DNA from 3 places in the Allohahella marinimesophila genome. Region 3 is predicted to be linked to each of the others. Evidence: predicted binding sites of a transcription regulator. Region 3 holds the regulator's gene; each other region holds the start of a gene.
What was found. The regulator sigma-54, encoded in region 3, starts transcription at its own class of promoters, with help from an activator protein. The targets are predictions, from matches to a motif close to TGGCACNNNNNTTGCTNT.
Positions count from the first base shown of each region.

Region 1: cynS (cyanase) is a predicted target of sigma-54. The motif match lies at 5,175-5,192, and genes of this name have one in related genera.
Region 2: glnA (glutamate--ammonia ligase) is a predicted target of sigma-54. The motif match lies at 3,419-3,436, and genes of this name have one in related genera.

Region 1 covers NZ_BAABBO010000011.1:278,462-286,254, forward strand. The annotation lists gene proW (glycine betaine/L-proline ABC transporter permease ProW) at 1-561, shown strand, start outside; gene proX (glycine betaine/L-proline ABC transporter substrate-binding protein ProX) at 596-1,585, shown strand; gene msrA (peptide-methionine (S)-S-oxide reductase MsrA) at 1,643-2,824, opposite strand; gene ABD735_RS13480 (YaiI/YqxD family protein) at 3,038-3,493, shown strand; gene ybaK (Cys-tRNA(Pro) deacylase) at 3,490-3,960, shown strand; gene ABD735_RS13490 (zinc-dependent alcohol dehydrogenase family protein) at 3,969-4,970, opposite strand; gene cynS (cyanase) at 5,222-5,662, shown strand; gene ABD735_RS13500 (GFA family protein) at 5,780-6,247, shown strand; gene ABD735_RS13505 (SDR family oxidoreductase) at 6,283-6,972, shown strand; gene ABD735_RS13510 (ATP-dependent DNA helicase) at 6,977-7,793, opposite strand, start outside.
Region 2 covers NZ_BAABBO010000011.1:133,603-141,395, forward strand. The annotation lists gene glnL (nitrogen regulation protein NR(II)) at 1-845, opposite strand, end outside; gene ABD735_RS12830 (DUF4124 domain-containing protein) at 1,077-1,688, opposite strand; gene glnA (glutamate--ammonia ligase) at 1,819-3,225, opposite strand; gene typA (translational GTPase TypA) at 3,794-5,605, shown strand; gene ABD735_RS12845 (porin) at 6,300-7,379, shown strand; partial or broken gene ABD735_RS12850 (transposase) at 7,634-7,793, shown strand, end outside.
Region 3 covers NZ_BAABBO010000016.1:54,498-62,290, forward strand. The annotation lists gene mgtE (magnesium transporter) at 1-947, opposite strand, end outside; gene ABD735_RS16360 (HPr family phosphocarrier protein) at 1,009-1,278, opposite strand; gene rapZ (RNase adapter RapZ) at 1,366-2,226, opposite strand; gene ptsN (PTS IIA-like nitrogen regulatory protein PtsN) at 2,236-2,709, opposite strand; gene hpf (ribosome hibernation-promoting factor, HPF/YfiA family) at 2,742-3,050, opposite strand; gene ABD735_RS16380 (RNA polymerase factor sigma-54) at 3,090-4,622, opposite strand; gene lptB (LPS export ABC transporter ATP-binding protein) at 4,717-5,442, opposite strand; gene lptA (lipopolysaccharide transport periplasmic protein LptA) at 5,457-6,038, opposite strand; gene lptC (LPS export ABC transporter periplasmic protein LptC) at 6,031-6,636, opposite strand; gene ABD735_RS16400 (KdsC family phosphatase) at 6,667-7,188, opposite strand; gene ABD735_RS16405 (KpsF/GutQ family sugar-phosphate isomerase) at 7,220-7,793, opposite strand, start outside.

The DNA of each region.
Region 1 (7,793 bases), on a different contig from region 3:
ATTGCCGGTGTAGTGAGACCGGTACTCGACACCATGCAGACCACGCCAGCGTTCGTCTATCTAGTGCCCATCGTCATGCTGTTCGGCATCGGTAATGTGCCGGGAGTTATCGTCACTATCATATTCGCCGTCGCGCCAGTCATCAGACTCACCAACCTTGGTATACGACAGGTGCCAGCCGATCTCATCGAAGCCTCACGATCTTTCGGCGCGAGTTCGTCTCAGCTGCTGTTCAAGGTGCAGCTGCCACTGGCTACGCCGACGATCATGGCGGGCGTGAATCAGACCCTTATGCTGGCACTGTCCATGGTGGTCATTGCGTCCATGATAGCGGTGCCCGGATTGGGCCTGATGGTTCTGCGAGGTATTGGACGACTGGATATCGGGCTGGCGACAGTCGGCGGTATCGGTATCGTCATACTGGCCATCATTCTCGATCGCATGACACAGGCGCTCGGTAGAGACTCACGGGAAAGAGGAACGCGCCACTGGTATGAGTCCGGTCCCGTCGGACTGCTGTATGCCATGGTGCCTCGAAACAGGGAAGCTTCAGACAGATAGGCTCGACCCCATTTCAAACTACAGGATAACTGTTATGAACCTGAAAACGACAATTGCCGGCATCGTGCTGGCTGGCGGCGTGGCATTCTCCGCGCAGGCCGAGGAGATGCCAGGAAAGGGTGTTTCCGTACAGGCGATTCAAAGCCCCATTGCCGAAGAAACCTTTCAGACCATGCTGCTGAATCAGGCGCTCAAGGATCTCGGTTACGAGGTCAAGCCAATTCAGGAAGTCGATTACAGCGCCGGGTATACCTCTGTAGCCAATGGTGATGCCACCTATATGGCCGTTAACTGGTACCCCTTGCATGAGACCATGTACAAGAACGCGGGTGGCGACGACAAGTTCTATCGCAAAGGCAAGTACATCGATGGTGCCGCTCAGGGCTATCTGATCGACAAGAAGACGGCCGAGAAGCATGGCATCACCAATATTGGTCAGTTCACCGATCCAAAGATCGCCAAGATCTTCGATACCGACGGTGACGGAAAGGCGGATCTGACCGGTTGTCAGGCTGGCTGGGGCTGTGAAGGTGTGATCGAACATCAGCTTGACGCCTTCAAGCTGCGTGATTCGGTAGAGCACAGGCAGGGCGCGTATGCGGCCATCATTTCCGACACCATACAGCGTTACAAGGATGGTGATCCGATCTTCTACTACACCTGGACGCCATACTGGGTCTCGGGCATTCTCGTGCCAGGCAAGGACGTCGTGTGGCTGGAAGTGCCCTTCTCATCGAATCCAAATGATGCCGACACTGAAATGCCGAGCGGCAAGAACTATGGTTTTGAAATCAACAGCGAGCGAGTCGTTGCCAACAAGCAGTGGGCGAAAGACAATCCAGCTGCCGCCAAGCTGTTCGAAATTGCCAAGCTGTCGGTCAACGACGTCAGTGCGCAAAACATGAAAGTTCGTGATGGCGAAGATTCGCAGGAACAGATCATGAGCCACACCAAGGCCTGGATCAAAGCGAACAAGGACACTTATGACGGCTGGCTGAAGGAAGCCAGAGACGCCGCTGAGTAAACAATGAAAAAGCCCCGGCAGTGCAACACTGTCGGGGCTCAATCAGTCTTCGAGGCTTCAGCTTTTCGGGGGCTTTACCTGATCGACATACTCACCATAGCCGGCAGCCGCCATATCCTCTTTGGGAATGAAGCGCATGGCTGCAGAATTCATGCAATAGCGCAGTCCGGTCGAGTCTTTGGGGCCGTCAGAAAATACGTGGCCGAGGTGTGAGTCGGCAATCGCGCTACGGATTTCGGTCCGCTTTCCAAACAGGGAAAAATCACTGTCTTCCACGACTGCATCTGGCTTGATTGGCTTCGTAAAGCTGGGCCAGCCCGTCCCGGAGTCATACTTGTCATTGGACAGATACAGCGGCTCCCCTGAAACGATATCGACGTAGATGCCCGCGCGTTTTTCGTCATTGTATGGGTTGTCGAAAGGTCTTTCGGTGGCATCTTCCTGTGTCACCGAGTACTGCAGTGGCGTCAGCCTGGCTTTAAGTTCCGCCTTGTCCGGCTTCACGAAGCTTTGCAGGTCGGGCTGTTCAGTCTGGCCGTTTGACTGGGTCATCTTCTTGTCCTCATTCTGGTCCGGGCGATACTCGGCGTAGTCCAGTTCGCGATCTTCACCCCAGATCTTGTCGATGAACTGATAGCGCCCTGAGTTGAAGGTATAGAACTTATACCGCACGGGATTCGTCTTGTAGTAGTCCTGGTGGTAGTCCTCGGCCACATAGAAATGTTCGAATGGCACGATCTCTATGGCGACAGGATCTTCATAACGCCCCGATTCGTTCAGAGCCTTTTTCGCGGTTTCGGCAGCTTCACGCTGCGCATCGTCAGCATAGAATATGGCGGGTCGATATTGTTTGCCGCGATCGACAAACTGACCTTCCGTATCGGTTGGATCCATCATCCGCCACAGAGCCTGCAACAAGCCATCATAAGTGATCTGCTGAGGGTCGTAATAGACCTGTACGGCTTCAGTGTGTCCGGTTTGTCCCGACGCCACTTGCTGGTAGGTGGGATTGGTCTCTTCTCCACCGCTATAGCCCGAGACGACCTCGACTACGCCAGGCACTTCTTCGAAGCCTGCTTCGACACACCAGAAGCAACCGCCTGCGAAGGTAGCCACTGACAGACCAGGGTCCTTTGGTGCATATTGATTATCGCTTGCGTCGCTATCCATGGCGTTCAGCTTCACGCCGACAAAAGCCAGAACCAATAGAACTGCTGCGAATACGCTAAATCGCTTCATAACTCTGTCCTCTCGAGCCAGTGAGGGCATACTCACGATGGCTGATATTTCTGCCAACCTTCATGATAAAGGCAGAGGGGCGTGAAATGATGTGGATGACTGCCTTTTAATGCGGAAGTGGCTGTCTTTTAATATTCAGGATAATGATGGACAGCAGTATCAGCTGCCTTATCTAGATACGTCGTACATGAAGAAACGAGTTGGAGCACACACATGAATATCTGGGTCGACGGCGATGCCTGCCCCGTCGTGATCAAGGAAATACTCTTTCGTGCGGCGGAACGCACAAGCACTGTCGTGACTTTTGTGGCGAATCAGACCCTGAACCTGCCGAAGTCGAAATATCTCAGAATGCTGCAGGTGAGTGCCGGCTTCGACGTGGCCGATAACGAGATCGTCCGGCGGGTAGAGCCCGGCGATCTGGTGGTGACCAGTGACATTCCACTGACCGCAGAGATCGTGGAAAAGGGCGCTATCGGCCTGAATCCTCGCGGTGAACGCTACACGGCAGAGAACATCAAGGCGACGCTGAACATGCGTGACTTCATGGATACCATGCGCAGTAGCGGGGTCGATACTGGCAGCACTGCCGCCTTCAGTCAGGCTGATCGCCAGCGCTTCGCCAACAGCCTGGATTCATGGCTCGCGAAACGTGAGGGCGTCAGATGACACCAGCCATTCTCCTTGCCCGAAAGGCGAAGATTCCTCATACGATCCACGAATATCAACATGATGCGGAGGCCGAGTCGTACGGCGGCGAAGCGGCTGAAAAATTGGGGCAGTCGCCTGAGCGTGTCTTCAAGACCCTGGTCGTGCAACTCGACGCTGCTCTGGCCGTAGCCATCCTGCCGGTCAACAGAATGCTCAGTCTCAAGCAGATGGCGAAAGCGGCGGGTTCCAAAAAAGCCGCCATGGCGGACAAGGTGCTCGCGCAGCGCAGCACCGGCTATGTGCTTGGAGGCGTGAGCCCCCTGGGGCAGAAAAAACGATTATTGACAGTCCTCGACGATAGTTCGAAACAGTTTTCCACCATATTCGTCAGCGCGGGCAGGCGAGGACTCGAAATCGAGTTGGCGGCCGCTGATCTTCAGGCGCTGACGCAGGCGAGGCTGGCCTCGATCAGCGCTGAGGATTAGTGTCCTGCTCAGTCATGTTCCAGCACGATCTTGCCAATATAATCGCCACTGACAAAGAGCGAGTGCGCCTCATTCGCCTGGTCAAAGCTGAAGCGCTTGCTGTGAACCAGGGGTTTGACCTTGCCGGCATCTACCAGGGCGCTGAGTTCTCTCAGTATATCACCGTGGTGGGCACGGCCCTCGCCAGTCAGCAGCGGCAGCGCCATGAACACAAGGTGCAGGCTCAGTGCCTTTGAGTGCATTGGCGACAGGTCGTGCGTATTTCGGCCAATGGTCCCAGCCAATCGACCCTTGATGGCAGCCGCTTCAAACGAACGGTCCAGATTGTCTCCGCCGATCGTGTCGAACACGACAGAAAATCCGCGCCCCTCTGTCAGCCGCTGCACGTAAGCCTCTACTTGCTCCAGGGTATAGTCGATTACTTCGTCGGCACCAAGGCGCTTGGCAATGTCAGCCTTCTCCTTGCTGGACACCGTAGTAGCGACCCGACAGCCGCGGCTGGCCGCCAGCTGTACACCAAGATGGCCGACGCCGCCGGTGCCCCCATGTACGAGCACGGTATCGTCTGCGGTTACGGCAGCCTGATCGATCAGCGCTTCCCAGGCAGTTATGGCGACGAGCGGTAGCGCGGCGGCTTCGCCGAAGTCGAGCGACTTTGGCTTTAGGGCGATCAGATCGGCGTCTGCCAGCATGACATCAGCCAGTGCACCGTCGAGACTGCCAGCAGACCCCTTGAGGCCGCCGGCGCAGCCATACACTTCGTCGCCAGGCTTGAAGTTGCCTACGCCATCACCGACTGCGGTGACAATGCCGCTGACATCAATATGGAGAATGCCTGGCAGATCCGGGCCAACCGGCACCGCACCAGTAAGAATCTTGTGATCAATCGGATTCAGGCTCGTGGCCTTCACTTCGATGAGGACATGCCCGGGAGTCAGCTCAGGCTTGTCTACCTCGGTCCGTCTGAAACGTGCCTGATCGGAATATTCGTCCACCACCCATGCCTTCATGATCCTTGCTCCTTCATTGTTGTCCGGAATGATGGGTACGCGGTACGAGGGCGCCTGGGTTGAGATCGGAATATGATCGAAAAGGGGGCGTTCGCCTGGATGCCTCTGCACCTGTCTGGTGCGTGTTAACCGGCTTGCATCGAGGTCGATAGGTGTAGAAATAAGTACTACTTATAAAACAACGCTTTAAGAGATTCGCGTGTTTGGCACACTTATCGCAAAACCCAGGGCAACTTCAACGGAGCATGCACATGAAAAAAGTCGAACTGACGGAAGCCATCATCAACGCCAAGAAAGAAAAGGGCCTGAGCTGGGAAGCCATCGCAGACGCTGCGGGCAAGTCAGTGGTCTGGACCACTTCAGCCTGCCTGGGCATGAACAGTTTCCCTGAAGATACCGCTCATGCAGTGCTGGAGTTCCTGGACCTGCCAGCTGATCTGGTCGCAGACATGACAGCCTGTCCTCACAAGGCCTGGGAAAAGGCCGTACCGCAGGACCCACTCGTGTACCGCATCTACGAAATCGTCGGTGTGTACGGCGATACGCTCAAGGAAATCATCCACGAAAAGTTCGGCGATGGCATCATGAGCGCCATCGACTTTCATATGGATGTGCAGAAGGAAGAAAATCCGAAGGGTGATCGTGTCGTGATCACGATGAACGGCAAGTTCCTGAAATACTCGGTCTGGTAGACCCGGACATAGCTCTGGGCTTGGCACGATCGTCATTTTCATTCGCATCCAAATGCCCCGGCGGCCATCTTCGCGCGTACCTTATGTCGGTACCATGCGAAGCCCCCGGGAGCCTCAATGCCAATACAGCCTGTTCAGCCAACAGCAAAGCCACTGACGGGCGGCTGCCTCTGCGGTGGCATCCGCTATGAAGTCGATGTAATCAATGGCCGTATCGGCCATTGTCACTGTACGATGTGTCGCCGCTTCCACGGCGCGGCCTACGCCACCTTCGGCGAAGCCAGCGCCAATTCGTTCAGGTGGACCGCTGGTGAGTCTCTCCTGCAGGCTTTCAAGGCGGAAAACGGGACTGTAAGGCAATTCTGCCGCCAGTGCGGCTCCAGTCTGACGTTCACCTCCGCCAGTAATCCCGCTGGGATTGTGGAATTTGCAGCGGCCACACTGGACAACGAGAGCCTCGGCAGCCGTTGCGATGAACTTGTACCGGACGCGCATATCTTCGTAGCTGATAAGGCGCCCTGGGTGAACATCGATGATGGCCTGCCGCAGTACCGGGCTGGGCGACCCTCCGAGCGGCTTCGCTGAACACCACCACCGTCCATTTCACCTTGGAGAATTCAATGAGCGACAAAGTCATTCTCATCACCGGCGCATCCTCTGGCATAGGTGCAGCCACTGCACGCGCCGCCGCAAAGGCAGGGTACCGCGTGGCACTCGCGGCGCGCTCTGAAGACAAACTGAAATCCCTTCAGCATGAGCTCGGCGGTGAAAAACGTGCCATTGCGCTGACCTGCGATGTGCAGGATATGAACGCGCAACAGCAGATGATTGCGCAGACACTCGAGCACTTTGGACAGCTGGATGTTGTGTTTGCTAACGCTGGAAGGGGTGGCTCTTCAGGCGGATTCAGTGAAGCGGATCACGACAGCTGGCGGGATATGATTCTGACGAATGTCTACGGCGTAGGCTTGACCGTGCAGGCGGCGCTGCCGGCATTGAAGAAGTCGAAGGGGCATATGGTGCTGACGGGATCCGTCGCAGGACGTCTCACCATACCTGGGTCCATGTATAGCGCCACCAAATGGGCGGTGTCTGCCATAGGCTATGGTCTCAAGGAAGAGGTTCGCGGCACCGGCGTCAGGGTGACGCTCATCGAGCCCGGTATGGTCGACACAGCCTTTTTCGACGAAAAGCCCGATAATGCGCTGGCACCGGAAGATATCGCCGAAGCCGTCATGTATGCGATTTCTCAGCCGGCTCACGTCGACGTAAACGAAATCATGGTGCGGCCGACACCAAAAATCGAATAGGCAGCTAGTGCAGCTGCACGTTCGAGTCGCCCTCCAGCCAGGCGCGAGTCTGATCTGGGTCATTATCCTGCTCAGGCTCGACACTGATGCCGGCAGCCTTGTAGAACTGCAACACTTTCTGATCGACCCGAACATCGGACATGGCAATTGGCCTGACCAGTCTGATGCCATCGAGTGTCCGGCATCTTGAGAGCGCGACATAAGTCTGGCCTTCACAGAAAGCGCCACTGCCCAGATCAACCGTCACCTCATCCAGCGACATCCCCTGAGACTTGTGAATGGTAATCGCCCAGCCAAGATTTAGCGGGAACTGCCTGAAACTGCCGATGATTGTTCGTTCGATACGCATCGTTTCGTAATCATAGGTGTAACGATAACGATTCCAGCTCTCGCGACTGACGAGAACGACATTGTCGGTTCTGTCCTTTTTCACCCGAATCGAGTCGGCTTCAAACCCGACGACTTCGCCGGTATCACCGTTGATGTATTCAGGCAATTTGTTTTTCAGGAAGATGACCTTGGCACCAACCTTGAGTTCGAGCACGGGCGGAACGGCGAGGTTCCATTTATCTAGTGGAATATGGCCCGTCACACTGGCTTCGAAGCGCTGCGGCTCATTCTCGAGGGCGTTGAGCTGGCGCAGGTTGATCGCTGTAGCCACCGCATTGGTAGGCACCAGTGTCAAAGCCGATGATGCAGACGGCTTGTCCTCTTCCTGAAGTTTGTCTCGGTAGCAGTGGCGATTCAGCAGGGCGACCGAGTCTCGGTGCTCATGATTGAGCCGGATATGATCGAGTGCCTGAATGAAACGCAGATCACTC
Region 2 (7,793 bases), on a different contig from region 3:
GTCAATGCCTGAACCGCGTTTCTGGCGATGTTGAGGAAACCCTGTATCAGCTGCTCCTTGTCGCCGGTGAACTCCGGTATGCTTGGATCGTAGTCTCTGCGAATGCTGATATCCGATCCGCATTCCACTTCGATGAGGCTGATGATGCGCTCGAGCACTTCGTGGATATTCACCTCGCTGAGGTGAAGCGCTTTGTTCGGTCCCAGCATGCGGTCTACAAGATTTTTCAGGCGATCGGCTTCGGAAATAATGATGTTGGTATACTCAGACCATCCACCACCGGATGTTGGAACCGACAGCCTTGTGGTTTGCTGGGTGTCCTGACTGGAATCGAGCGCCTTGCCAAGCAACTGCGCGGCACCACGGATGCCACCGAGAGGATTCTTGATTTCGTGAGCCAGGTTGCGGATGAGTACACGGGCAGCCTGATGCTCTGATTGCAGCTCCTCTTCCAGCGAAATCCGCCTGACATGGTCCTTGGCCTGCATCTCGAGCAAGCGAAAGGCTTCGCCTGCGGGCCCGCCAACTTCGGCTGGTGCACTGGATATCGTGTAATCGACGATGATGCTGTTGCCACTGAGTAGAACGAAGCGAACAGTGCTTTGTCCAAAACTTTGCTCGGTCGACAATCCGTTCTCAAGTGCGCTCAAGCCACCCGGCTCGGATTGAATGCAGTCGGTATAATGCGAGCCGAGCATACGGCTCGCGCTACTATCGAGCAGAATTTCCGCAGCGGAATTGACGAAGACGACCTTGCCTCGATGATCGAGCAGAAGTACAGCGGTAGCCAGGTTTTCCAGAAGCCTGGCCAATACGGAGTCGGTCAGCGCGGTTTTTGGGTGCATACGGTGTCACGGATTCTCTGGCAGCTAAGATAGTGCCATGAAGCAATAAACGGTCCATGTTCATGTATTGCCTCAACGCTTGCACCAGATATGGTCGTCAAAAGGCCTCAGAGCTACTGTGGTGCGGATTCGGGGTGCTCAGTCCACAATAGTGCAGGCTCACCTTTACAGCGCTCGCCTGCTGTAGAGGCGCTCAGGGTGCACTGCTTTGGTGCGTTCGGCCGCAGTCGCTCAAGGTGGTGTCAGTACTGAGGGCCGATGCAGGGTAAAGGTTACCGGTTCTGCGCTCTGAATAACGCTGTCACCTTCCACCACATCGACGCTGATGGTGTGGGTGCCTCGGTCCACAGTATTCATCTGAATGGCGGGTCCCTTTGTCAGGGGCAGGGCCTCGCCATCGAGTTTCACAAGCAGAAAATGCTCGCTCTGAAGGTCGGGCGTGATGTCCATGATCACATTGAAGTCGCCGCTGCCAGAGTTGAACGCGCTCTCGTCTTCCGGATAGGCGATGCGCAGGGTTTCGTAGGCTGGACCTTCTTCGCCGGACTCAACTGCCTCCTGCCTTTCGCCAATGATGGCGGTGACCTCTTCAGGCTTCGGGAGTGTAATCGTGGCTGTTTCCTTGAGCTCGACACGCTCGGCGCCCTTACGGGGCTGATCGGTAAACTCGACATTACCTTCGGAGTCGGTGAATCGATACACTTCCGCCTGGGCGCTGCCAATCACGAGTGGCGCCACAAGGGCGCCCATGAACAGGACCAGGTGGCCTATACGACCAATCGACGCTCTCGTGCCTGCTACCCGCCCACAGCAGCTATTCCGGACGCTTGTCTGTTTCTGCATTCTCATACCCGTCTCTGAGCCTCTGAATGTGCAGCTTCCAGTATAGTGCAAGCAGGTCTGAAAACCTGCAGCCATGTTGCAGAAACGAAAAAGGCCCGCTAATGCGGGCCTTCTGATGTGCTCCAGGCGTTTAGAGCGAGTAGTACATCTGGAACTCGACCGGGTGAGTCGTCATGTTCAGACGCTCGACTTCAGCGCGCTTCAGCGCGATGTAGCCATCCAGCATGTCCTGTGAGAACACGTCGCCCTTCAGGAGGAATTCCTTGTCAGCGATCAGCGCATCCAGTGCCTGCTCGAGCGAGCTGCACACTGTTGGGATTTCGGCAGCTTCTTCTGGCGGCAGGTCGTACAGATCCTTGTCGGCAGGGTCGCCTGGGTGGATCTTGTTCTGAATGCCGTCGAGACCAGCCATCATCATGGCCGCAAAACCAAGGTAAGGGTTCTGCATTGGATCAGGGAAACGCGCTTCCATACGACGTGCCTTGGCGCTGTTGACCCATGGAATCCGGATGGACGCCGAGCGGTTACGGGCAGAGTACGCGAGCATGACTGGTGCTTCGAAACCTGGCACCAGACGCTTGTAGCTGTTGGTTGACGGGTTGGTGAAGGCGTTCAGTGCGCGAGCGTGCTTGATGATACCGCCGATGTAGAACAGCGCTGTTTCTGACAGGCCTGCGTAGGCGTCGCCAGCGAAGATGTTCTTGCCGTCTTTGGACAGTGACATGTGAACGTGCATGCCTGAACCGTTGTCGCCAACGATTGGCTTGGGCATGAAGGTCGCAGTCTTGCCGTAGGCGTGAGCAACGTTCAGAACGCAATACTTGAGAATCTGTACTTCGTCAGCCTTGCGGGTCAGTGTGTTGGCGCCAACACCGATCTCGCACTGGCCAGCCGTACCGACTTCGTGGTGGTGTACTTCAATCTTGAGGCCCATGCTTTCCATGGCCGCGCACATGGCGCCACGCAGGTCATGCAGTGAGTCGACTGGTGGCACAGGGAAATAACCACCCTTCACGCCAGGACGGTGACCGACGTTGTTACGGTCGAAATCGTCGTTGGACACCCAGGCAGCTTCTTCAGAATGGATTTCATATGAAGCGCTCTGCATGTCTGCACGATACTTGACGCTGTCGAACACGAAAAACTCAGGCTCTGGACCGAACAGTGCGGAGTCAGCGATACCGGTAGACTTCAGGTACTCCTCGGCGCGCTTGGCAATGGAGCGTGGGTCCCGGTTGTAGCCCTGCATGGTAGAAGGCTCAACGATGGAGCAGGTCACGTTTACTGTGGCGTCTTCGGTGAACGGATCGAGTACGCAGGTGTCGTCATCCGGCATCAGGATCATGTCTGATTCGTTGATGCCTTTCCAGCCAGCTATTGAAGAGCCGTCGAACATCTTGCCGTCCTGGAAGGTCTCCTCGCTGATCTCGCTCACAGGCATGGTAACGTGCTGTTCCTTGCCCTTGGTGTCCGTAAAGCGAAGATCGACCCATTTCGCTTCGTGCTCTTTTATAAGTCCCAGAGTTTTCTCTGACATTCCTTACACTCCGTTTACGTAATTTGTTACAGAAATGGTCCGCTCCACTAGACGGTGAAGTCGCAGCGAGCATAGCACGAGGTTCCGGTTGCTGAAACTGTATCCTGGCAGTCAGGCTACTGCTGAAAGCAGGAGTGCCGTCATGATGTTCATCAGCTTGCGCCCCGTCAGGCTAACCTTCAGGCAATAGGGGTAAGCAATTTCGTTGCCACCTTTATGGTCGAGAGGCAGCCGATGCACCTGGATGAGGCTCGGAAGCCCGCAGGTCAAGCCATTACGGCAGTGACCATCTGCACCAAAGCACTCGCCGTATAAACTGCAAGCGCCCAATTTCGGTGCGAATCGCTCCTTATTGGTGCGAAGACATGTGTCATTGCACCAAAAGTGTGCGATAACGAGCTGGCGTCACTGTCCCTGATCAGGATCAGAAGGGAATGGGTGTGAATATCCGCAATGATTCTATACTCTTCTACGACTCTGCTATCAAGCATTCAAGCAATGGTTTATAATGCCGCGCAATTTTTGCCCGCACAGTTCTTCCATTTCGCCACTATTCGGTACTCGCAACGTGATAGAAAAAGTACGCAACATAGCCATCATTGCCCACGTCGACCACGGTAAGACCACGCTGGTGGACAAGCTGCTGCGTCAGAGCGGTACCCTTGGTCGCAAGGATCAGGACTCAGAGCGGGTCATGGATTCGAACGACCAGGAGAAAGAGCGGGGCATTACCATCCTTGCCAAGAACACCGCGATTACCTGGCATGACTATCAGATCAATATCGTGGATACACCGGGCCACGCTGACTTCGGCGGTGAAGTCGAGCGCGTCCTGTCGATGGTCGATTCGGTGCTCCTGCTCGTGGATGCGCAAGATGGTCCGATGCCGCAGACTCGCTTCGTTACTCAGAAGGCCTTCGCCAATGGCCTGAGCCCGATCGTCGTCATCAACAAGATCGATCGTCCGGGTGCTCGGCCTGACTGGGTGCTCGGTGAGGTCATGGACCTGTTCGACCGGCTCGGCGCGACCGAAGAGCAGCTCGACTTCCCGGTTATCTATGCTTCGGCACTCAACGGCATCGCGGGTCTCGAGCCCGACGCAATGGAAGATGACATGACTTCGCTGTTCCAGATGATCGTGGACAAGGTGCCGCCACCTGATGTCGATCCTGAGGGGCCGTTTCAGATGCAGGTCATGGCCATGGACTACAACAGCTATGTCGGCATTATCGGTGTCGGTCGTATCAGTCGCGGCAAGGTCAAGACCAACACGCCTGTCGTGGTGGTCGATCGGGACGGCAACAAGCGCAATGGCCGCATTCTCAAGATCATGGGCTATCACGGCCTTGAGCGGGTCGAAGTAGATAGTGCGATGGCCGGCGACATCGTCTGTGTGACCGGACTAGACGAACTCAATATTTCCGACACACTGTGTTCGCCAGACAAGCCTGAAGCACTGCCGCCGCTGACCGTGGATGAACCCACTGTGAGCATGATGTTCCAGGTCAACGACTCACCATTCGCTGGCAAGGAAGGCAAGTATGTGACCAGCCGCAACATCAAGGAGCGTCTGGACAAGGAGCTGCTGCATAACGTTGCCCTGCGTGTCGAGCCTGGCCCAACCCCGGACCAGTTTCTGGTCTCAGGCCGAGGTGAGCTGCACCTGTCGGTACTGATCGAGAACATGCGACGTGAAGGTTTCGAAATTGCGGTCGCCAAGCCGAAGGTCATCCTGCGTGAACAGGACGGCGTTATGGTCGAGCCTTTCGAGCAGGTCGTAATTGATATCGAAGATCAGCACCAGGGTGCGATCATGGAAGAAATGGGTGAGCGTCGCGCCGAGCTCACCAATATGATTCCTGATGGCAAGGGTCGAAGCCGGCTTGAGTTCACTGCGCCTTCGCGGGGCCTCATCGGATTCCGCTCGGCCTTCCTCACCATGACCTCTGGTTCGGGCATTCTGACGCATATCTTCGATCATTATGGTCCGCTGAAGGAAGGTATCAGTGCCACTCGTCAGAATGGTGTGATGATAGCTAATCTCACGGGTAAGGCGCTCGGTTACTCTCTGTGGAACCTGCAGGAGCGCGGACGTCTGTTCATCGATCCCAACGTTGAAGTCTATGAAGGCATGGTTATCGGCCTGCACAGCCGGGATAACGACCTAACGGTCAACTGTACCAAGGGCAAGCAGCTCACTAACGTCCGTGCGTCCGGAACTGACGAGAACATCGTGCTCACGCCGCCAATCCGGATGTCTCTGGAGCAGGCGCTTGAGTTCATAGAAGATGATGAGCTTGTCGAAATCACGCCGGCGAGTATCCGGGTCCGTAAACGTCACCTCAAGGAAAGTGATCGCAAGCGAGCCAGCCGCAGCTAACGTTGCAGATCTACCTTACGAAGGCGCCCTCAGTGGCGCCTTTTTTGTTGTTATTCCCCTCTCGTAATTCCCCACAAAGTCAAATCCTCGCCCTCCATTTATTAACGAAGTCTCATTAACTCTCGGTAATTGCTTACTATGACTGCCACGGGGTGAATGTCATGGTTCGGGCATCTGGAGCGGCACGAGGCCAGCTGAGTAAGTTCAACTAGGTAGAAGTGCTAATGCCCCAGGCCCGGTTTGTAACATTAGCGTCACAATTGCTACGTACAATTCCGGATCTATACAGTGTATCCGGCTAACAGTCTGAATTAAAAAGGAATTTATACTTGGCTCTCTCGGCTTGAACGTCGTTCACCGGGGTCTGAGTCGCCACAGAAGGCGCCAACATTGCAAAGACCTGAATGCTGTATTACTAATTGGTTATCGGAAACATGCGTTTAGTGGGTTTTCGTGAAGCAACACTTGAGGATTCGATTCTAACCATTTAGCAAAGATCGGATCGGCAGGCAGAGCGGCAGGAAGCGCTGGTGCCAAAGGGACACTGAAAGTCATTGGAACGACTGCACGAACGAATGAAAGCTGCCGAAGAAGCGGCTGTACCGACCCAGACAAGTTTGGGCGGAAGCAATACCCGGCACTGCCAGTTCAGTTATCCAACAATGAGTTGATTTACACACAGAAGGAAGACGAAATGAAAAAGACGCTTTTAGCTTCAGCTGTCACGCTGGCCACTCTGACGACCGGCACTTTCGCAGTCGCCGACACTACTCCACAAATCGACTCTGCGGCCGCGCTGGCGCAGCGTCTTGATTCCATGCCACAGGTTTATGGCAACGTTCAACTTGCCTGGGTTTATTCGGAAGCAGACAAGAATATCCTCTCGGATAACGGGGATGTAGAATTCTTTGAAGGCTCTACCGTAAGCGGCCTAGAAGATAATGGATCAACCATCGGCTTGACTCACGAGCATGAAATCAGCCCTGGCCTCGAAGCGTTCATGAAAATTGAGCTTGACGGCATTGACGGTGATGACAAGGCTAAAGGACGCGGACGAATCAAGCTTGATGAGGCTTACATCGGACTAAAAGGCGACTTCGGTCAGGTCTGGGTCGGCTCTGACGACTCGGCTTACGAGAGATTAATCGATGGCATCAAACAGTATTACGAGATAGTCGTCTTCAACACCGGCACCGTGTATAACACCGGTGAAGGCGATCTGCTCCAATACACTTCGCCTTCATTCAGCGGTCTGACCTTGCACGGAGCGGTTGAACTCGACGGCAGCTTTGAAGATGCAGACGGTAACGACGTGGGCGGTGAAAATCCATATCAGTTAGGCGTCCAGTACGCGGTTGATCAATTCTCACTGGCTGTGGCAATGGACTCGAACGACAGTTCAAATGCCGGTAACACCTATGGCGTTCGCGGTGCGTTCCAGATGGGCGATCTGGAACTGAGTGCTTTATACTCGACCACGACAGACGTCCGTGATGACTACGGTCTGATGGCGATCTACTCTATGGGTGCCAACACATTCGCGGCGTCATACGAGTTCTCCACGCCGGACGGCGACGGTGAGGACACTTCGGTTATTTCGTTGCAGGCGCTCCACAGCTTCTCGGATAACCTCTATGTCTATACTGAGCTTTACTTCGTAACAAGTGATGAGGAAGGTTTCATCGACATCAATCCTGATGACGCCGATAATTCGCTTGTTGAAACCGGTGCCGATGCGACTCACCTGGCACTGGGCGCAGTCTACGCTTTCTAAAAGGCTGTTTAAGACGGCTTCGCTCTGCGAAGCCGTCTTTTTCTCCGATTTGAAGTACGAAAATTTTATCGCCTTTATCATTTGGTAAGATATCGGCGCCTGACGAGAGGGGCAGTACCTCGTCGGCTTTGCCCCTCTGATCGCTACCAGTTTCTTTTACTGTCAAGCCAAAAGCCTAGCTTGCGCCGGAAGGCCAGATCATCCGCCCGGAATTTCGCCAGACTCTATAGCTGCAGAGCTAGCTTCAATTGGATATCTACTTCAAGAGAGACCTTCGTAATACGATCGAAGGCATTCTTTTCAGAATCAGAACAGGCGTGCCCTGGCGAGACCTGGCGCCAGACTTCGGCAAATGGAATTCGGTCTACAAAAGATTTAATCACTGGTCGAGAAAAGGCGTCTGGCAACGTCTGT
Region 3 (7,793 bases):
ATGCCGATCACTGCTGAGGCTAGAAAGGCAGTAATCAGGTTGATACCTAGCCAGACCGCACGACTCTTGGCCGTTTTGAAAAACGGCGCCAGCATATCCTCATCTTCGTCGAGACCCGCCCGGCTGAGGATTTCGTGGTTGGCCCGTTCGCGGATGACGTCGACCACGTCATCAATAGTAATTCGACCGAGCAAGCGTCCGCTGTCGGCTACGACCGGAGCGGAAATCAGATCCTGACGCTCAAACAGATTCGCGACATCATTTTCCGACATCGTTGGCGGTATCTGGTCCACATCCGTCTGCATGATTTCTCTCACTGTGGCGTTCAGGTTTGAGACCAGCAGCGTGGATATCGGCAGGACGCCAACGAATTGATCCCGCCTGTTCACGACGAGAAGATTATCCGTAGAGGCAGGGATGGCCTTGTGCTTGCGGAGATAGCGCAGAACTACTTCGACACTGATATCCGGCCGCACCGTGATCATGTCAGTGGTCATCAGACCGCCAGCAGAGTCCTCGGGGAAGGCGAGTACTTCCTCGATACGGACCCGGTCCTGGGTGTCCATCGATTCCAGGACTTCTGCAATCAGGGCTTCTGGCAGCTGCTGCAGCAGATCGGCGAAGTCGTCGGTTTCAAAATCTTCGGCGATTGAGAGGACAGCCTCGGCATCCATGTCCCGAAGGAACTCGGAGCGGATATCGTCACTCAGGTAGGAGAGGACTTCACCTTCGAGATCGTCGTCCAGCAGTTCCCAGAGAATCAGACGCTGCTTGGGCGGAGACGATTCGAGGAGGTGGGCAATGTCGCCCGGGGCAAGACCATTGTTGAGCGTGTAGGTCGCCTGATGCAGGGAGCCACTGTCCAGCCCTTCAACGATCGAGCGGAATCTCGCCTTGGTCACACTGCGCGACGAATGATCTTCGTACTGTTCGCTTGCGTTCTGCACGTTCGCCTTGCACCGGTTGAATCATGAAGCTGACTGGCCAGAACCTAAACCGATCGCAAAGCTATTCGCCCTCTCCAAAGTAATCTTCGATGAGGGCTACTATTTCAGCCATGGCCTCAGTTTCATCTTCGCCTTCTATACAGAGCTCGAGCGTCGTACCTTTGCTGGCGGCGAGCATCATGACAGCCATTATGCTTTTGCCATCAACCCACTGTTCGCCTTTTCCGACTCGCACCGAGCTGGTATGGCGATTCGCAGTGGCGACGAATTTTGCTGCCGCACGTGCATGTAAGCCAAGTTTATTGATTATGGTAACAGTTCTGGTCAGCATCTGTGCTCACAAGAGTAGTTAAGCTGCTAGCTTATGCAATTGGGGATTTACGCAAATTGTACAAAGGAGGACTGTACCCGGCCTTGGTTACCCAGCCAGTTCCTTGTGCCGTATCTGCACGTTGTCGTAGAAATCTCTGAACTCACGGCCAAGTTGCTCGCACAGGTAGACAGATCGGTGCTGCCCACCGGTACAGCCGATGCTGATGGTCAGATAGGTTCGATTGCTTTTCTTGAATTCCGGCAACCAGCGCTGCAGAAAACGGGATATGTCCTCCTTCATCTGCTGCACTTCAGGTGCATTGTCCAGAAATTCGATGACCGGATCCTCAGTGCCCCGAAACCGCCGCAGTGCCGGATCCCAATACGGGTTCGGCAAGCAGCGAACATCGAAGACGTAGTCACTGTCTGATGGCACGCCATGCTTGTAGCCAAAGCTCTGGAACAGCAGGGCAAGCTCCTGCGTGCTATGGCCGCTGACTCGGAGTTTGACCTGATCCCTGAGCTGGTAGATAGACAGGTTGCTGGTATTGATATACAGGCTAGCCATGGTACTGATCGGATCGAGCAGCTGGGTTTCGTGGCTGATAGCCTCCTTGAGCGAAATCGTTCTGGTGCTGAGCGGATGCTTCCGGCGGGTGGCGTTAAAGCGCTGCAGGAGCGTTTCGTCATCAGCATCCAGAAAGATGACTTCGCATTCGACCTGTTTTGACTTCAGGTCAGCAAACATCTCGGGAAAACTGGCAAAATCCTTATTCAGGTTCCGGGCATCGATACTGACGGCGATATTCTGCGCCGGCTTGTTTTCTTCGCTCAGTGCCTCCTCCACGAGAGGCTTGAGAAGCCCCACCGGCAAATTATCGATGCAGTAAAAACTCAGGTCTTCCAGTACGTGCAAGGCTGTACTCTTGCCCGAGCCGGAGCGCCCGCTAACGATAATCAGTTTCAAGGAGTCACCTCAGTCTTGCGAATCGGCTTGCGTGCCCTCTCGAGTAATGAGCTCGAAAAGCTGTGTACTGTTATCGGCGGCTCGGACTTCTTCACAGAAAGCCTCGTCGTTGAACTTCTGCGCAAGTTGACCGAGAAGATCCAGATGCTCTGAAGTGGCTTCCTGAGGGACCACCAGCACGAACAGCAGGTCGACGGGTTCATTATCTATCGCATCGAATTCTACCGGTGTGCCGAGCGTGATGAATGCGCCGATGACGCGGTCACAGTTCTCGAGCCGACAGTGTGGAATCGCAATACCCTTGCCAATGCCTGTACTGCCCAGGCGTTCCCTATTGTTGAGATTGGCCAACAGGGCAGTTTCGTTCAGAAACGAGTAATGCCCTGCAACCAGGTGAGCAATGTATTCGAGGACTTTTTTCTTGCTGGAGGCACTCACCCGATGCTGGGTGAGTGCCGGAGCCAGGATTTCCGAAAGTTTCATAATATACGTGGGTCTTTGTGGCTGGCCGACCGCTATCTGGCGTTAACGCCGTGATTCCGCTCCACCTGTTTTTCCTTCTGCTTGAGGACCTGTCTGTCGAGCTTGTCTGCCAACTGGTCGATAGCAGAATACATATCAAGGTCCTCAGCGTTCGCATGGACGTCGCTACCGCTCATGTGCAGCGTAGCCTCCGCCATCTGGCGCTGTTTTTCAACTGCGAGTGTCACCTGTACATTACTAATCGAGTCGACGTGGCGCTGAAGCTTATCGAATTTGGCTTCAACATGGCTTTTGAGCGCATCGGTCAAATCGATATTTTGTCCGGTAATGTTCAACTGCATACACTGTGCCTCTATAGGTAGGTCAGAATTCGCAAACGCTCAGATGAGCCGTTTGCGTTCATTTGAGGGAGGAATAGACATGGCCTCCCGGTACTTCGCAATTGTTCTGCGTGCAACATTGATGCCCTGATCTGCAAGAATAGACGCAATCTTGCTATCGCTCAGCGGCTTCTTCAGTGATTCGGCAGCCACCAACTTCTTGATGATGGCTCTGATGGCCGTCGACGAACACTCGCCACCACTTTCGGTGCCGACGTGACTCGAGAAAAAGTACTTTAATTCAAAAACACCCCGAGGCGTGTGCATGTATTTCTGCGTGGTGACGCGGGAAATGGTCGACTCATGCATCTCGACCGCTTCAGCGATATCGTGCAGCACCAGTGGCTTCATCGCTTCCTCACCATAGTCGAGAAAGCCCTGCTGATGCTCTACGATCCGGGTCGCGACCTTCAGCAGCGTCTCGTTCCGGCTCTGCAGGCTCTTCAGAAACCACTTGGCTTCCTGAAGTTGATCCTTGAGGTAGGTATTGTCGGCGCTGGAATCAGCGCGCTTTACCATGCCGGCATAGGTCGAGTTTACCCGAATTCGCGGAGCAATTTCGGGATTGAGTTCCACAGTCCAGCGATCTTTCAGTTTCTTGACGATCACATCTGGCACCACATACTCAGTGTCGGTGGTCTGCACACCTTCGCCAGGCCGCGGGTTGAGCGACTGGATAAGGCGCATGACATCCTTGAGGTCACTCTCCTTGATACGACTGCGACGCATCAGCTGGGCATAATCACGCGAACCCAGCAGGTTGATGTAATGACTGATCACCAGCTTGGCCTGATTCAACCAGGGCGTCGATGGCGGCAACTGCAGAAGCTGGATCAGCAGGCACTCCTGCAGATCCCTCGCAGCGACACCGGGCGGATCGAACTGCTGTATGCGTTTGAGCACTGCCTGGACTTCGTCGAGCTCGATAACTTCACTGTCGTCCAGTTCGAGCTCTTCCCGATCAGCCATGCGCTGCTGCATGTCGACCAGGCCTTCGTGGATTTCGGCTAGCGTCTGGGTCAGGTAGCCGTCATCGTTGACCGCGTCGACGATCGAGTGCGCAATCAGACGATCAGTATCGCTCATGGGGCAGAGGTTGAGCTGCCAGAGCAGGTGGTCCTGCAGACTTTCGGTGCGCGAGTTACGGCTCTCGAAATCATAATCGTCGTCGCCACCCGATCCTGAACCAGAGCTGCTGCTCGTGCCGCTCTGGTAAACGTCTTCCCAAGCGGTATCGACCGGCAAGTCATCGGGAATGGTGTCCAGCGAATCCTGCCGCTCGGTTGCTTCCCTGGTTTCGCTGGCGTCGCTACGAATTTCGGAGTCGCGTTCAGCGCTTTTATCCGATTCAAGCCGTTCCGGGCCACGATCGTGATCGTCTTCCTCCAGTTCCAGCATTGGGTTGGAGTCCAGCGCTTGCTGAATCTCCTGTTGAAGGTCAAGTGTGGACAGCTGCAGGAGTTTGATGGCCTGTTGCAACTGAGGGGTCATCGTCAGATGCTGACCCATCTTGAGCTGGAGGGAGGTCTTCATCACCATTAGATCAGGTGCCTTCTGACAACTTGGCCGCTAACGACTGTCGTTATGAATTCCGGCCGTGGGCTGGATGTCTGCAGAGTACTTATTCTCATAATTTGAATCGGTCCCCCAAATAGACGTCTCTCACTGTCTGGTTCGCCAGAATACTGTCGGGCGTGCCACTGGCGATGATGTAGCCGTCACTGACGATATAGGCTCTCTCACAGATATCCAGTGTCTCCCGAACGTTATGATCGGTGATGAGTACGCCGATACTACGTTTCTGAAGATGCTGTACGATCTGCTTGATATCATTGACTGAAATCGGATCGACCCCGGCAAACGGCTCATCGAGCAGAATGAAATCCGGTTCGGTGGCCAGGGCCCTGGCAATCTCGACCCTGCGGCGCTCACCACCTGACAGGCTCATCCCGAGACTGTCACGAATATGGGTAATATGGAACTCCCTGAGTAGCTCCTCACATTTTGCGCGTTGCTGCTTTGCATCCAGATCGCCCCGCGTCTGCAGTATCGCGAGGATATTATGTTCTACGCTCAGCTTGCGAAATACTGACGCCTCCTGGGGCAGGTATCCGATGCCCCGTCTGGCGCGACCATGCATCGACAGACTGGTAATGTCCTGGTTGTCGATGCTGACAATGCCGCTATCGCTCGCTACCAGCCCGACGACCATGTAAAAGCAGGTGGTTTTTCCTGCGCCATTCGGGCCCAGTAATCCGACGATCTCGCCCGAAAAGACCTCGAGTGATACATCTTTTACCACCGGGCGCTTCTTGTAAGCCTTGGACAGGTTGTCTGCTGCGAGTCTCTTCATATGCCGCCGCTCGCCTAATTCTGACCGGCGGATTCTGGCGTCTCACCTTCGTCATCAGGCGTCTCGGGAAAATAAACCATCTCGACCCGCTGCTTCTTGTCCTTGTCATCAGAGGACCTGGCATTCACCACCTGACTGACCGTATCGTACAGAATCTCTTCCCCCTGAAAAATGCTCGAATCCTGTTCTAGCCTGGCACTACCGCGAAGCGCCACCTGATTCTGGTCACGGCGGTAATCGATTCGCTTGGCGTAGGCATTGGTTTCTGTATCTTCCTCAGCATTGTATTGCTTCAGGTGGGCAGGGGTGCCTACGGCGTCCAGTCTGCTGATACCCCGGCCGCCAGTCGTATAGACCGTGATGCGGCTGGCTTCGATGAGCGACCGGCCCTGGCTGATCACAACGTCGCCATTGTAAGTCGCCACGCCTTTGAGCTCATCAAGCTCGGCGGAGTCGGCCTGTATTCTGATGGGCTCTCGGCTCTGCAGTGTCATGTCGAAGGCTGCGGCGCTGCCGCTTACCATAATGAAAGCCAGGGTCAGGCCAAAGCGAAGCCTGACTTTTGCAGCCGAGGACGGGCGCATGAGTTCACTCATATGCCGGTCTTGCCTGATAGATCGCGCGTACATCCTGCTTCAATTCTACTGCCCTTTGCTGCATATCAAGTTCCATGCCAGTGCCTTGAATCCTATCAGAACCGGAGATCACCTCAACAGCATTATTTGTTTCCACATGCTCGTCGCCCATGGTGTACACCAGGCCGGACGTGAGTACACGGATAGGCTGGTTCTCTAGCGTGCTGCCGAGAATTTCCACGTTCTGGTCCAGTGTCAGTACTGAATAGCGGGCATCATAGGTGCCCTTGTCGGCGCTCATGTGCCAGAAATTCCGCTCGCCAGCCTCTTCGTGGATGTCGAGCCGGGGCAGTGATAAAACGCCGATATCAGTATCGACAAACTGCTCGGCTCTGACGCTTTCGAGCCTGCTTTCGAGCATGCCGGCGAGGTTATAGGTTCTATAGCTCGCCTGTAGTATGAAAGCGTCCGGCTCTGCGTCATCAGCCAGACGAACGACTTCGACGTCTTCATCATTGAAGGCCTGATACCAGAAGGCCGCGGTGAGCACGATGAGCACCACTGCCAATACCAGCCGTTTTGACCGCACCGCGTTTCCGGCCATCTCCTGTAAGGTCATTCGAAGGCCCTCCGGCATTCAATGCTGCGTTTATGGCAGCAGATAGCTTTGTTGCACCGAGTCGAGAAGGCCCATACGTTCGAGGATAAGGTCGCAGACTTCACGTACGGCGCCGTTGCCGCCATGAGCCGTCGTGACATAGTCGGCATGTTCTCGCACGAATGCATGGGCGTTGGCCACTGCTACGCCAAAGCCACAGGCCTGAATGGCGCTGAGGTCGGGCAGGTCATCTCCTACGTAGGCCACTTCCGCAATATCGATCTGCTGTTCTGCACAGATTTCCATCAGCGCCTGATACTTGTCGACCCGACCCTGCAGCAGCAGCTCAATATCGAGATCCTTCGCACGACGCTCTGTCGCGGCAGCCCTTCGGCCAGTCACGATGGCTACGGCGATGCCTGCACGCTGCAAGTGGCGAATACCCTGGCCGTCAAGCGTACAGAAGCGTTTGAGTTCGTCGCCCGTGGATGTAAACAGCAATTTGCCATCCGTCAGTACGCCGTCAACATCGAGGGCGAGCAGGCGGATTGGTCTTGACTCTTGTTTCGTCATGTTTTCTTTTACCGGAAGGCTGACTGTCAATCTAGACGACACCTGCCCGAAGCAGGTCGTGCATGTTCAGGGCGCCGATAAGCGTGCGATCTTCGGCAACGACGGGCAGGGCATTGATCTTTTTCTCATCCATGACGGCAAGCGCCTTGGCTGCCAGCATATCGGCAGAAATCGTGGTGCATTTCACTGTCATGATATCCGCGAGGTGAGCCTGGTGTATATCGACCCGATTCTCCAGCGCGCGGCGAAGATCACCGTCCGTAAAGATGCCGAGCAGTTTGAAGTCGGCATCCACGATGCAGGCCATGCCGAGGCCTTGTCGGGTCATCTCCAGCAGGCAGTCGGACATGCTGGCCGATTCAGTCACAGCGGGAATGCGGGTGCCGTCGTGCATGATGTCGGCCACCTTGAGCAACAGCCGGCGTCCAAGCGCGCCGCCAGGATGTGAAAAGGCGAAGTCTTCCTCACTGAAACCCTTTGCATCAAGCAGGGCAACGGCGAGCGCGTCACCCAGGACGAGCGTGACGGTAGTGCTGGAAGTTGGGGCGAGCCCGAGCGGACAGGCTTCCTTGCTGACGCTGGTGTCGAGATTCACGTCGGCGAGT